One region of the Marinifilum sp. RC60d5 genome, then DNA from elsewhere that is predicted to be linked to it. Evidence: riboswitches for the same ligand, from Rfam matches in the RefSeq annotation. Region 1 holds a riboswitch; the other holds the start of a gene.

What was found. A riboswitch is a leader RNA that binds a small molecule or an ion and turns the genes downstream of it on or off. The one in region 1 is predicted to bind thiamine pyrophosphate.
Region 2: it holds a riboswitch for thiamine pyrophosphate, as region 1 does, so the genes downstream of both, ACT3CE_RS14335 (sulfide-dependent adenosine diphosphate thiazole synthase) here and ACT3CE_RS01585 (TonB-dependent receptor) in region 1, are expected to answer to the same signal.

Annotation. Positions count from the first base shown of each region.
Region 1 covers NZ_JBQTGK010000001.1:393,573-401,292, forward strand. The annotation lists gene ACT3CE_RS01565 (sensor histidine kinase) at 1-204, shown strand, start outside; gene ACT3CE_RS01570 (DcaP family trimeric outer membrane transporter) at 264-1,526, opposite strand; gene ACT3CE_RS01575 (thiamine diphosphokinase) at 1,638-2,255, opposite strand; gene pnuC (nicotinamide riboside transporter PnuC) at 2,308-2,904, opposite strand; gene ACT3CE_RS01585 (TonB-dependent receptor) at 2,970-5,432, opposite strand; TPP riboswitch at 5,496-5,590, opposite strand; gene trxA (thioredoxin) at 5,681-6,130, opposite strand; gene trxA (thioredoxin) at 6,235-6,597, opposite strand; gene ACT3CE_RS01600 (CCA tRNA nucleotidyltransferase) at 6,761-7,720, shown strand, end outside.
Region 2 covers NZ_JBQTGK010000007.1:8,799-16,518, reverse strand. The annotation lists gene ACT3CE_RS14345 (hypothetical protein) at 375-1,121, opposite strand; gene ACT3CE_RS14340 (flavodoxin family protein) at 1,314-1,949, opposite strand; TPP riboswitch at 2,392-2,484, shown strand; gene ACT3CE_RS14335 (sulfide-dependent adenosine diphosphate thiazole synthase) at 2,543-3,313, shown strand; gene thiE (thiamine phosphate synthase) at 3,315-3,926, shown strand; gene thiC (phosphomethylpyrimidine synthase ThiC) at 3,926-5,200, shown strand; gene ACT3CE_RS14320 (hypothetical protein) at 5,681-6,223, opposite strand; gene ACT3CE_RS14315 (RNA polymerase sigma factor) at 6,210-6,731, opposite strand; gene ACT3CE_RS14310 (XRE family transcriptional regulator) at 6,809-7,519, opposite strand; gene dinB (DNA polymerase IV) at 7,593-7,720, shown strand, end outside.

The sequences.
Region 1 (7,720 bases):
GGAATTGGTGTCGAAGAAAATAAACAAGCTATTATTTTCGATAGATTTAGACAAGCCGAATTAGATGCTAATACCCGTAAATATGGAGGTACAGGCTTGGGGCTTGCAATTTGTAAAAGTCTAATCGAATTACTGGGAGGAACAATTAGAATGAAATCGAAATTGAATAAAGGAACAATTTTTTATTTTACAATTCCCATTTAATTGCCAATACATTAAGAATAAAGGCGAGCTTAAAACTCGCCTTTTATTCTGTTACTAAATTAGAACAAATAATACACACCTAAAGAATATCTGGTATTTTCTACCCATTCTGCATCAGCAACTTTAGCTTTTTCGGCAACTCGTCCATAAGCTGCTGCTGTATATTCTGCTTCAAATTCGAATTTTAAATTCTTATATGTTTTACATACTCGAGGAGCGAACCTGTATAGTTTGCCAATATCCTTTCCCCTACTATAGATTAGATCGGGAGAAACAATATGATCATCGGCTCCCATATTTTCTGAATAGCCAGCAAGAAAAGCCCATTGCCAGTTATTTTTCGAATACGACAACTCGGCCCAGCTTGCCAATACCTTTATTCCGGTATAGGAAGCCTCGTTTGTTAATGAATTTATCTCTTTAACGGCATAACCACCCAGCATTAAAACATCTGTAAGATTTGTTCCATAAGTTGTTTGAGCCTTAAAAGTGATCGGCTCCAAGTTCAGCTTAAAATATCCCATTAAGGCCCAGGATGAAATAGTTTCATCATTTTTCCAAATGCGCAAATCGCCCGTTTCTTCAGATCCGGTAGAACTCATTAAGGAGGGTTGAATATTCTTGTACTCACCACTAATTCCCAACAAATGTTTGCCTGCATAATAATGCACCTGAGCTTGTACAATTGGCAATCCGGCATTTCTCAGGTATTTATTGCTTGCGCCATCGGGTCCTGTACTTGTATAATCTCTTTCGGATGCAATTGCAGCTACAAATTTCCAGTCTTTGGTTTTATGTGTACATCTTACCTGCGGATTACGGGCAAATGGTTTAAATGGCAAGCCTGCATTGGCTCCTACGGTTGCCGGAAAAACTTCGGCCACAAATAAAGGCGACCAGGTTTGCCCTATAATTAATGAAGTATTACCCCAATCCAAGTTTATAAAAGCATGACGCAATCGCAAACCATTCACATCCGATTCTCCATTACCAATAAATTCAGCTTCGAGTAATCCCGATGTTTTTGCACCTAAAATTTCGGGTCCTGTCAATTTAGCCTTTACTCTAGACTGAATAACGGCCATATTATAAACAGTTTCTTTGTTAATATCTTTACCCGCGGCATCTATTATTTTATTTTTAGGATAAAGTAGAATATGCCCTTCACGAGCAGATACAGTTTGCCTTGTATCGTAAGTAAACAGAGAATGTACATATCCCCCAAACTTCACCCTGATCGGGGATTCCTTTTTTTGTGCTTTAAGTACTGATATTCCCATTAATACAGCACATAGCAATATCACTAATTTTAGATTTTTCATCGATTTTGTTAGGTTTTATTCGGCTGCAAATATAATCAGCTTTTAAAAATATCGTAAGTTCCTATAGCAAAAGAACCTAAAAATTTATCGAAGAAAAAATACACCAAAAATCTAATATTCCTGATAGATAATCAATGGGCCACCTTCAAATTCTATTCTAAAACTATCTCCCATCGATTCATTTAAGGTTCCTTGCCACATCATATCAAGCTTTTGACTTGTTAATGCATAGCGAAGGTTAGCTGTTGTAATTGAAGTATTAGAATTGGGCGAAAAAATAGAAACTTGTTGGCGAGTATAGCTCTCAAAATTTTTCGATCGAAGTATTGGTGTGAAAATTCCATAACTGGTAAGCATTCTAACTCTTATTTTTTTAGCATACAAAGGCAACAAAAAGATATTCCCAATCATGTGATCATCTCTTTTTCCGGTTGCTCCAACAATTACTACTTCGTTAAAATTATTTTCTAAGCACCAATTTACAGCTTTGGTTAAATCATTATTATCCTGATTCGAAAAGTGGTAAATAATATCGCGATATTTCCATTTTAAATCCGGATCGAGCGAATCTAAATCTCCCACAATAGCATAAGGTTCTATTTTTGCTTCTTCTAAATTGTTAATTGCTCCATCACAGCAAACAATATGTTTTGAATTTTTTAACTCCTTTAAAGGAATTTCGTGAGTAGGAAAGGCTCCATTTGCCAAAATAACCGCTTTTTTTTGCATTCTTTTCGCTTATTTAAAGAGGTGATAATAATGAAATGTCGTACAAAATTAATTAATTGCCCGACATAGCTCTAGAAACAAGCATATCTTTTTTCCATTGTAAATAACCTATGATAGCCAATACGGTATAAAAAAAGAATAATATTGAAGTAGGATAAAGACCTTTATAGATATACAGTCCTAGCGAAACAGCATTTACAATTACCCAAACCAACCATTGCTCCAATATTTTTCGGGCTAGCATCCAGGTAGCAACTATACTTAAAGCTGTTGTAAATGCGTCCCAATAAGGAAGTGAAGCATCGGTAAAATTTACCAAAACGTAAGAAATAACAACATAAATTGCCATACTTACAGTAAATAAAGTAACAAATAATTTACGGCTTAAATGTGTTACGGGTAATTCTTCTTTAATTTGATTTGAACCATGAGACCAAATTATCCATCCGTAAATACTTATGAATACATAATAAAATTGCAGCGACATATCGGCATATAATTTTGCCACAAAAAACACATAGATATACATCACAGAAGTTAACAGTCCGACTGGCCACAACCATTTATTTTGCTTAATTTCCAGATAGAGAAATATTAATCCGGAAAGGGTTCCAATAATCTCTATGATGTTATCAACAATCCAATTCATATACAAATATTATAAAAACACTGGATTTTATGCAAGCTAAAATCCAGTGTTCTATTTTTCAAATATTAAAATCTTACTGTTACGCCTGCCAGAAAATTAATTCCTGCCTGTGGAAAGTAACCATCCATAGCAAAACGCTCACCTCCAATAATATATGAATAAACCCATGCATTCGATTCATATTCAGCATCGAATACATTGTTAACCAAGAAATTAATTTTTAAACTCTCGGCAAAACCAGGTTTAAACTCATACGAAAAATTCATATTCGATACAGTGTAAGCATCTAAACTTCTGTCCTTACTCGAAGAATTATCGATATATTGCTCTCCCACATATTGTGATATAAATTGTACTCCAAAACCTGATTTATCATACGAAAAAATAGAATTCGCAGTCACATTTGGCGAAAAAGCCAAATCAGTGGTTCCCAGGTTCGTAATATTCTGTTCTCCTGTTTCCCAATTATCAACATGCTCAACAAAATTCTTCACCTTATTTTTACTTAATGATAAATTACCTTTCCAGGAAAAATATTTGGTGATATTTGTAGCTGCACTTAACTCAATACCTGCACGGTACGATTTATCAACATTCATCATTACGGCACTACCAACATCATTTATCTCACCAGTTAAAACCAATTGATCTTTGTAGTTCATATAAAACATATTTGCTTCAAATAAGAAATTAGCCTTTGACATTTTATAGGTCAACTCATAATCAAATAAGCGCTCACTTGTTGGAGCTTCTCCTGGTTTAGCATCGGTATAATTACTTCTGTTTGGCTCTCGGTTGGCAATAGAAAAAGAAGCAAAAACACGATGATTTTCATCTATTTCATAATTTAAACCCAGCTTAGGATTGAAAAATAAGAAATCATGCTTTTGGCTCACATCCCTTAAGTCTGAGTCTATTCCTTTAATTTTATAATCAATTCCTCTTAGTTGCATATCGGCATAAAGACCAAATTGCTGATTAAGAGCAATGTTTGCTTTTGTATAAACATTGTACTCTTCCTTTGTTCCGTTATTATCGTAATACTTATCACCTAAGAAAGCATCTCCCGCATTTTTCATCCAACGAATTTCTCCAAAGTGGTCACCATCATATTTGTTCCATCCACCACCTGCAACAAAGTCTACAGAATTCATCTTTTTAGAGAATGAAAATACAGTTCCATAAAAGTCATTATCCAACCATTTACGACGAATAACATCCGTTTTTTCTATGCTTTCACCACCAATTACAATCGGAGCTAAACCATATTTCTTTAGTTTGTCATTTTTCTTGAACTGCTCATAATAACCTTCTCCCTGAGTATAATGAAAAGCCATATTGAACTTTGTATTATCATCAAATAAATGTGTTAAAAACAAGCGATAATGCTTTTGCCAGTAATTATCAGTTTCATTTTTATAAGTATACTGATTGTATGTTCTGCTATCTGAAGCCATCATATGATCTACCACATCTTGGCTCACTAGCCAATGATCTGCATAACGCTGCATACCAGCTTCATCATTTTCCAACCGAACTTTTGGAACACCATTCCATGCCTGATAAGTTTTTTCTTTACCCACAATAATATTGGCCTTTACACTTGTTTTATCGCCATAATATCCTCCCGAAAAATAGGCTGACTGCAAGTTAGAACTTGCTCTGTCAATAAATCCATCCGAAGTAATTTTGGATAAACGAACATCAAAAGCGAATCCTTTTTTCAAGCCAGTACCCAATTTCACTGTATTCTTAAAAGTATTGAAAGAACCGGCTGAACTTGAAATTTCAGCGTACGATTTAGCATTAACATTTTGTGTTTGCATATTTATACTTGCACCAAAAGCTCCTGCTCCACTTGTTGATGTTCCAACTCCACGCTGAATTTGAATATCATCTAATGACGAGGTGAAATCTGGCATATTTACCCAATAAACACCATGCGATTCTGAATCATTCAATGGAATTCCATCAATTGTTACATTGATACGATTTGCATCTGATCCACGAATTCGAAAACCAGTATAACCAACTCCTGCACCTGCATCTGTTGTTGTTACAAATGATGGCGTAATGGATAAAAGAGATGGAATATCTTGTCCTAAATTCCTCTTCGATAACTCTTTGTTACTTACATTGGTAATTACAACCGGAGTTTTTGAATCTGCACGAGTTGCAGCAACTAGCACTTCATCAGCCATTATAGCAGATGCTTCTAAGCTAAAATCAATAGTAGCTGATTTTCTTAGTTGAATTTCTTTTTGAGCAGTTTGATAACCCAAAAATGAGACTACTAAATTGTAATCGCCTTCTTTTAAATTCTGAAACTTGTATTCGCCATTAGAATTAGCTATTGTTCCTAAATAAGTTCCTTTTACTACTATTGTGGCACCCTGAAGTGTTTTTCCTGCTTTATCGGTAATCTTTCCTGTAAGATTAAGTTGAGAGAATCCGATAAAACAAACAAATTGCAATAGCATTAACACGCTTGCTCTGAGCAATACAGAGTTCATCTTTCTTGAAAACATTGTTTAAAAGTTAAAAACGTTAAAAATATATTGCAATGAGGTTTAAATAAGATCAGGTTGGCGAAAAGTTAATTCGCAATTTTCCTACGCCGGCATTACCCGGATCAGGTTTAAGGGTATGATCTCAGCCTGTAATTTTAGGCACCCCACTGTGATTTCGCTGCAAAGGTAATTGGAAAATTAGCAAAAACAAAAAAGCCGGCCAAAAGCCGACTTTTAAAAACCTAAACTATAATTAATATTCAAACCTATTTTAATGATTCAGGTGCTTCTACACCTAAGACATCTTTTATGGCTTTCACCATAGTTTCCTGTGGTAAAGCTCCTTGTGCCATTGTTGGTTTTCCTTTCATAGGAATAAACAATAAACTCGGAATACTTCTAATTCCAAATGCCGCAGAAACTTTAGGTGATTTATCGGTATCCACTTTGTAAATCTGGATATCGTCACCATATTCCTTCTGTAATTTTTTTAATACAGGAGCAATTTTCTTACAAGGTCCACACCAGGTTGCATAAAAGTCAACGATTACAGGTTTATCACCTTTAAATACCCAATCTTTACTATTCTCAAAATCGTAAACCTTTTCCTTAAAACTGGTATCATTCAAATGAATTACATCATAATCGGAACTTGCCTGAGCAAAAATATTAGTACCTACAAACGTGACTAACACAAGTAATATCAACTTCTTCATAACTTTCTTTTTTTGTTGGTAAATTGAATATTGAAAGCCAGTTTCAATATCGTGCTAAAGCTACAAATGATTTAGTTACACAGCTGTTAACGAAAACCTAATTCTTATTTTTTAGCAACTCCTAAAACCTCAGAAAATGCCTGTTCAAATGATTCTTTCGATAATGCTCCCTGAGCCATTTGTGGTTGACCATTCTCTGGAATAAACAACAATGAAGGTATACTTTGAATTCCAAACATAGATGCCAACTCTTGCTCTTGCTCAGTATTTATTTTATAAATGTTAAGATCCTCACCATATTCTGCTTTTAGTTCTTCCAAAATAGGAGCTACCGTTTTACAAGGTCCACACCACTCTGCATAAAAATCTACTAAACAAGGTTTATCTCCTTCAAATTTCCAGTCTTTATTCTTATCAAAATCAAATACTTTAGCTTTAAAAGTCTCTTTTGTTAAATGTTCTACCATAACAACTCCTTAATTAATTTAAAATTCTACTTATCTACAAATATATATATTTTTATTTTACAATTTGTATGCCAAAGCAAATATTCTTAGTTTTTTCAATTTCAGCTTAAATAATTGTAATTTTGTCAGCGAAAGATCCCGTCGATTTGTCATAAATGCGATAATGGGAATTAATAACGACCTATGCGGGTCATCTGACAATATAAAAGTGAAAGAGCATTTAAAACATCCTATATTTTCAATCATATCAGAAATAGTAAGCAAAGAAAATTTGGAAAGCTATGTGATTGGAGGATTTGTAAGAGATATATTTTTACAACGAGAATCGAAAGACATTGATGTTGTAGTAATAGGTAGCGGAATTGAACTTGCCCAGCAAGTTGCTGCAAAAGCAGGTAAGCCTAAGGTTTCTATTTTTAAGAATTTTGGCACAGCCATGCTAAAATTTAAAGATCTTGAAATTGAATTTGTAGGCGCAAGAAAAGAATCGTACAATAGAGATTCAAGAAATCCAATTGTTGAAAATGGCAGTTTGGAAGATGATCAAAAACGAAGAGACTTTACCATTAACGCACTAGCCTTAAGCTTGCATAATGATAATTTTGGGGAACTTCTCGATCCTTTTGGTGGAATTAATGATTTAAACAGCAAAATTATTAAAACGCCCATGGATCCAATGATCACCTTTTCGGATGATCCTTTAAGAATGATGCGGGCAATTCGTTTTGCCACTCAGCTAAATTTTAAAATATCAGACGAGACATTTGCTGCAATAAAAGAAAACCGGGAGCGAATTCATATCATTTCAAAAGAAAGAATTATTGATGAGCTAAATAAAATTGTAATGTCTGAGAAGCCATCAACTGGCTTTAAATTACTGGAAGAATGCGGTTTATTAAAAATAATTTTCCCAGAATTTCAAAAACTAAAAGGCCGGGAAACCAGAAATGGAATAAGTCATAAAGACAATTTCTATCACACACTTGAAGTTCTAGATCAATTGGCTCCAAAATCAGATAAGCTTTGGTTAAGATGGTCTGCTTTGCTTCATGACATTGCCAAACCAAATACAAAGAAATTTGTAAAAGGCATTGGCTGGACTTTTCATGCTCACAATTTTATA
Region 2 (7,720 bases), on a different contig from region 1:
TATTCTCCCTGCCTAATAGAGGATTTTCCTTTGCGATATAAATCAGGATATTATTCATTTTTCTATCAGCAGAGATGATATTTAACTATCTTTTATATTACTTTGATACCTTTTAGAAAATAATGTCGCCTTTTCATAAAAATGTAGATCTTTTCAGAAACTAGTTATCCTTTTTAAGTAATTTACATTCTTTTTCGAAAAGCTAATTAAACTATTAAAAAGACAGTAGATATCAATACACGATAAAGAGTAAATAAAAAATGTAATTTTTATTTTAACAGGATACGGAAATTTTGAAATTTATGCTGTATTTATATCAATGCTCTCTATAAAATGGCTTATGTGCGGGCTTAAAATACGTAGGAATATTATTTTTAGCGAAGGATTTGCTTCTTTGTGCGATGCTCGGCATTTTTCTTCAAATAATAGGCTATCATGTATCCGCGCAAGCGTTTTTTATTGTCACGAAATACAAATTTTCCTGCATCGCGAATTTCATCGATACACAGCTTAAGGTAGGTGTAGGTTTTATCACGAAATCGCTTATTTTCTTTTATATTCCAATTGTTTGCATGACACTTACCTGCTAATATTCCTAATCGATTTGATAAGTCTGATGCTTTAGTGAGCAATTGAAAATCGAAAGATATTTTTTCCAGTAAATCTTTATTAGCATCTCCTAATACCCTCAAATTAGACAGTGTTTGAATGAGGGAAGCATGACTATTTGCTTTTTTATTTCGTTTTAATGTTTTGGATAATTTCTCATCGTTTCGGAATGCATATGTAAAATAATGAAGCAGTTCTCTGTAAAGATCTTTTCCAGTTTGTAGTTCCTTTTTCCAGTTTTTATCTAGCTCCGATTGAGTTTCTTTGGAATGAATCCAGCAGGTTTGCACCTTTCGGCAAATGTCAATTCTAACAATTAATTCGTCGATATGTTGCTGCCTAATGCCCACTCTGGCGAGTTCGTTTAAATCGTCTTTTGTCCAGAGTACGAGGTTTTCGGCGTCCTGCAGATAGGTGCTAACGGGGATGGTGGGCTCGATGATGTTTTCTGTTGTAATGGATTTTATTTCGAGTAAAGAATTTTCAGGAATAGTAAGTTCTGCTATATTCATGCTAAGGTAAGTTTGGTAATTGATAGATTAAATTTAGCAGAATCTTACTATAATTTATCATTTAGGCTGATCAAAATTTTAGCTTATGAAAGAATGAAAGGTGAAATTTTAATGGGATTTCTATTGTTTTTGCTGTTAAAAAAAAGCTACCAATTGGGATTGGTAGCTTCTATAATTAATTGCTGTTTGCTATTATTTCACAAAGTTGGTCATTATTTTTTTCTCTATTTCAGGAGCTTTCACCTTGTTTTTTCCATTTTCCATTAATTCCAGCAGGTAAGCCATGTTTTTACCCAAAACTCTCATAATTTGAACGCCTTCTTTATCTTCATGAACCTGTCCCGGGAACAAACCATGAATCACATTCCAGTAGTTCGAAGTTGGAATCATCATTTCGGAATAGGTCAGGTAGTTGTTCATTTCGTTAAAGGCAGGTAATCCTCCCGAACGACGAACTGCTGCAACAGAGGCACCTACTTTGTGGCGGAACAAATTTCCATTGGCTCCGGCAACATAAAATGCGCGATCGAGGAATGATTTAAGACTTGCGCTCAAGGATGCGTAATGAACCGGAGAACCCAAAAGAATTCCATCGGCTTCTTTCATTTTCTGAATCCATTCGTTCACATTATCGTTTTTAATGATGCATTTTTCATCTTTATTTTTAAAACACATGTTGCAGCCGGTACATGCTTTCACATTTTTAATGCCAACATTTACAATTTCTGTCTCAATTCCTTTAGCTTCCAACTGTTCACATACCAATTGTAAAGCATGGTAAGTATTTCCTTCTTTCTTAGGGCTTCCGTTAAATGCGACGACTTTCATTTGTTTTTTATTTTAAGTTATGTTTTTCTGTTTTGGATTTTTCGGGAGAACTTACCATATAATCATTTTCCTGTGTGTAGAAAGCTTTGTACATGGACGTTTCATATAATAATAATTTGTTTTTTAGTTGCTATATGGAACTTTCAAATTACACTCATTCTCTTGTTTGTAATGCTTTTTACAGGCTTGTTTCATATTTTGAGTTTTATTGTTTTAATCATTTTTGATTTATAAGAAATAGAAAAGTTCTCACCAATCTAGCTCACAAAAATAATCAGTAAGCAAATGCAATTGTTTTAATAATTTGTTAATAGAATAAATCTATTTTAGGCTAATGATTTTGGTATTTTTACGGGTAAAGATAATTGATCCGAATTATTTATTCGTGCAAGATTTTAAACTTAAGTGCAGCATTCTAATATTTTTATTTTACATTTGCAATTATATAAACTAGGGGTGCCTAACTTTAAGGCTGAGATTATACCCTTTACCTGATCAGGATAATGCCTGCGTAGGAAAGTAAAGACAAGTCTACTTTATTTAGAGTAGGATAGCCCCTGTTTATTAATAGTATTTACTTAATAAACAATAAAATGGAGCAAATTGTATCTGCAGGAATCGTTGATTCCTATTTTAAAAAACTCAAAGAAAATTTATCGGTTGATGTGGCAATAGTTGGAGGGGGTCCTTCCGGATTGGTTGCGTCTTATTATCTCGCAAAGAAAGGTTTTAAAGTTTCTTTGTACGAAAGTAAATTGGCTCCAGGTGGAGGCATGTGGGGTGGTGCTATGATGTTTAATGAAATTATTGTGCAAAAAGATGCCTTACACATTCTTGATGAGTTGAACATTTCGTATGCAAATTATCAAGGAGATTATTATACCATTGATTCGGTACATGCAACTTCGGCATTAATTTATCATGCTACACAGGCGGGTGTGAAAATGTTCAATTGTTCTTCTATCGAAGATGTTGTTTTTCAAAATAATAAAGTATGTGGAGTAGTTTTGAACTGGTCTCCTGTTCGTAGAGAAGGATTACATGTTGATCCTTTGGTGATTATGGCAAAAGCTGTGGTAGATGGAACGGGTCATGAATGTGATATTGTAAGCACACTAGAACGTAAAAACGATGTAAAGCTGAATACGAAAACAGGTAAGGTAATGGGGGAATATTCATTATCGATTGATGAAGCGGAGAGAACTACAGTAGAAAATACCAAAGAAGTATATCCAGGTTTGTATGTGTCGGGAATGGCATCGAATGGTGTGAGTGGTGGATTTCGAATGGGACCAATTTTTGGAGGAATGCTTTTGTCAGGTGAAAAATTGGCTGATTTAATTGCTGAAAATTTAAGGAAATAAGATGGAAGACTTTGGTTTATACATTATTATTACAAATCCACAATCTACTTATCGACATATTGCAGAATCTTGTGTTGAAAACGGTGTTAAGATGTTGCAATTGCGAGAAAAAGACTTATCTGACAAGGAATTAATTAGGATTGGAAAAGAGATTAGAGGCATTACCAAGGGAAGTGAAACTAGTTTTGTGATGAATGATCGTCCTGATATTGCCGCCATTTGTGATGCTGATTTCTTACACCTCGGGCAAGATGATGTGTCGATGGAGGATGCTCGAAAGATTGTTGGAGATATGAAGATTGGCTTATCTACTCATTCCATTTTGCAAGTTAAGGAAGCTTTGGCTCAAAAGCCAGATTACATTGGTTTTGGTCCTATTTACCCAACTACTACAAAAGCGAAACCTGACAAAACTGTTGGTGTTGAACAATTAAAGCAAGTATTGGATTTAGCGACTGTTCCAGTGGTTGCCATTGGAGGAATTTTTCCTGAAAATATAGATGATATTTTAAATGCGGGAGCTAAAAATATTGCTATGGTTCGGCATTTTATGCAAACCGATCAGTTCGATCAAAGAATTCAAGACGTTACGAATTTACTAAACAAGAAATAATGACTACACAAATACAAAAAGCTAAAGAAGGCTTTATTACACCCGAAATGAATGCGGTTGCTCAGCAAGAGAAAGTTGATGTTAAATGGTTACGAAACGAGATTGCTTCAGGACGAATTGTTATTCCTAAAAATATAAATCATGATTTTCCGGTTAAGGCAATTGGGAATGGTTTACGAACCAAGGTAAATGCGAACATGGGAACCTCTGAAAAACATTGTTTTTTCAAAGAGGAATTGGAAAAAATGGATGTTGCCATTGCCAATGGAGCTGATGCGATAATGGATTTATCAACAGGTGGCGATTTGCATATTATTCTTCAACGAATACTTCAGAAGTCATCTGTAATGGTTGGTACTGTACCTATCTACGGAGTTGCCACACGCTTATTGGCTGAAGGGAAAGAAATTTCAGAACTCGATCCAGAAGATTTGTTTCGAGAGATTGAAATTCAGGCAAAAATGGGTGTTGATTTTATGACTTTACATTGTGGTGTAACCAATGTTTCTCTTTCGTTTTTGGAGAATGAAAATAGGGTTTGTGGAATTGTGAGTCGTGGAGGAGCTTTGTTAAAACGATGGATGAAGGAGAACAAGAAAGAAAATCCATTGTATGAGCAGTACGATCGAGTATTGGATATCTGTAAACAATATGATGTGACCATTAGTTTAGGAGATGGTTTGCGTCCTGGTGCTGGTGCCGATGCAACAGATCGTGCTCAAGTGGCTGAATTGTTGGTTTTAGGTGAATTGGTCGATCGTGCCAGAGAAAAAGGCGTTCAGATTATGGTAGAAGGTCCAGGACATATGCCTTTGGATCAGATTGAAGCCAATATGAAATTGATGAAAAGACTTTGTGGTGAAGCACCATTTTATGTTTTAGGGCCCTTGGTTACCGATGCCGCACCAGGATACGATCATATTGTAGGAGCAATTGGGGGAACTGTTGCAGCCATTCACGGAGCCGATTTTTTGTGTTACGTAACGCCTGCCGAACATTTGTGTTTGCCCAATGTACAAGATGTAAAAGAAGGTGTAATCGCTAGTCGAATTGCTGCACATTCTGCCGATTTAGTGAATAATGTAGCAGGTGTCCGTCAGCAAGATTTTACCATTTCGAAGGCACGTTACGATCTTGATTGGGAGACAATGTTTCAGAATAGTATCGATCCGGAATTGGCCAGAAAGCGAAAAATGGATTCGGAAAGTAGCGAAGAGGATCATTGCACGATGTGTGGTAATCTGTGCGCTGTGAAAAACGATAAAAACATGTAGAAATGGACTAATTTTTAACAATTGCAGCTTCGGATAGTTGTGGAGGAGCAGGTATGCAACAGGATTGTAAAGTTGCACACGATTTGGGCTATTGGGCACTTTCGGCGCTTACGGGAATTACGTCTATTTTTTAAAGCACCGTCAGGGATAAAAAAAATCGCTGACGGGCTTAGTAGATATGAATGTTGTTTATGAATTAGAGGGAGAGCCTAAGTTTCAATAAAAAGGATTCTCCGCGGCGAGCCTTGTGGGTTCTATTATTCTCTTTTCTTTATTCCAATCACCGAATTGAGGGAGATGAATATATTGTTGAAATTGATGAATATTAGAAAGAAATTGATACCGATAAAGTCTACTTTGAGGATTTTAGAAAAGTGATAAATGCAGCATCAGACTTTAATTAGGCGGTTTTAATTTTAGAGAAAAACTAAATGCCCAAATCACATCGATTTGGGCATTTATCATTGCAAATGAGTTTGACTATTCACCTTCAATTTCAGCAATAATTGCCAAAGCATGATCGCGAAGAGGTTTGTATTTGTAATACCATATAATAAAGCCAATAATTAATGCAAGAGTAAAAAAAGCACCTAAAAAGATGTGAAAAGTCACCATGTCAATTTCATTGATGGAGTTTATAGATAAGCCGATATCTAGTAATACAATTGCAAGAATTGCCCAAATTGCTTTAGGTCGAATGGGTTGATATCTGGCGGCTGCTTTTTTCAACATTAGAAGAGTGGGTAATGAATAATCGGCATTTTTATATTCATTTTGATATTGTCCTAAAATAATGAGGAAAACGATGAATGAGCTTATAATTGTTAGTCCTGCAATTAGGTTCATTATGTCTTTTGTATCAAGATAAATAACAATTGTCATGATCACATACATTGGAATTAAGGCCCAATAAATAGCTTTAAGAACTTTGCATAAATTGGCGTAATTGTTATCCTCTTTTTTGAGTTTACTCATTAAATGATCTAAATTGATTTTTTCGCTGTTATCTTTATTTACGTTCATGAGTACCTCCTGTCAGTTTAGTTTTTAATTGTGTCTTAATTCTGTGTATTTTAACCTTTACATTGGGTTCGTTTATACCAATTACATCTGCAATTTCACGCATACTTAAACCTTCAAGCATTAGGGATATTAAGGCCTTATCGATTACCGACAGCATATTTAATTCGTTTTGGAGTAGATTGAACTGGCTTTCTTCTTTTTGTTTGATATCCAATTCTTCATCATCAACAATAGAATTTAAATTTTGCGTATCGCTATGTACAATCAGTTTCATTTCTCTGTAGCTTTTGCCGGTAAAGCTCAGCGATGTGTTAACAGCTATACGATAAACCCATGTACTAATTGCCGATTTTCCTTTGAATTGATCCAAACTTTTCCAGATATTAACCAGTACTTCCTGATACATATCTTTTTGATCTTCGGCATTCGAATTATAGTAACGGCATATTCGCTGTATGCGCTCGCTATTATCCGATAGAATTTGATTAAATAGCTCTTCTTTTTTCAATGTGTGTAAATTTGATTCTTTATCTATTTAGTAAGAGAGGAGTGTAATTGGTTACACTTTTTTTTGATATTTTTTATTTATAATATTTCAAAACCATTATAAGTTTCAAATTTCCAGATCTCAATTATCTTACTAACAGGCATTTCGTAAGGTTTATAGCTCCGGTTTGTCGATACCAGTAAAAAAGATTTATTTTTCTCAAGCTGTTTGTATACTACTTTAAATACAATACCATCATCTTGTGTAACAATAATGCATGGAGTTCCATCCTTAATATTTTCCCAGTTTTGAATATAAGAGGCGGTAACCCACGATCCTTCAGAAATTGGTAACATAGAGTCTCCCTGAATTTGAAATGTGCGATAACTTTTATCTTTAGGTAAAAATGGGAGCGTGAATTTTGGTAGGGATTCGATAAAATCCAAATCGCCATAGCTATTGGTATAGCCGGCCTGAGCTTTTAGGGGAACCATTTCTATATTTTCTTCTCCATCCTGATTTACTGATATGGTAAGCAAGCGTAATTTTTTACCAGTTACATCAATATCAAATCCATTTTCTATCTGCGAAAGCTGAAATTCCGATAATTCCTGCAATTTATACCTTAGTAAGGCATCAATAGAAACGCCAAAGTATTCAGCAAATTTAATTAGCACTTTAAAAGGAGGCTGAACACTTTTTTCATATCCTGCTAAAGTGGTTCTGGTAATTCCCAATTGCTCAGATAAATCGGCCTGTGATTTCTTTCTTCTCTTGCGAAGAAACTTGATATTTTCTGCAAAAAACATAGCTACTTTTTTTCAAAGATAGGAAAGAAAGACTAAATTATAGACAAAATAATGACGAAATTATCGACAATTAATGAGAAGAACGATAGTACACATGGATTTGGACACTTTTTTTGTGTCGTGTGAGAGATTGTTAGACAGAAGGTTGAACAATCGTCCGGTATTAATTGGAGGAACATCCGACAGGGGAGTTGTAGCTGC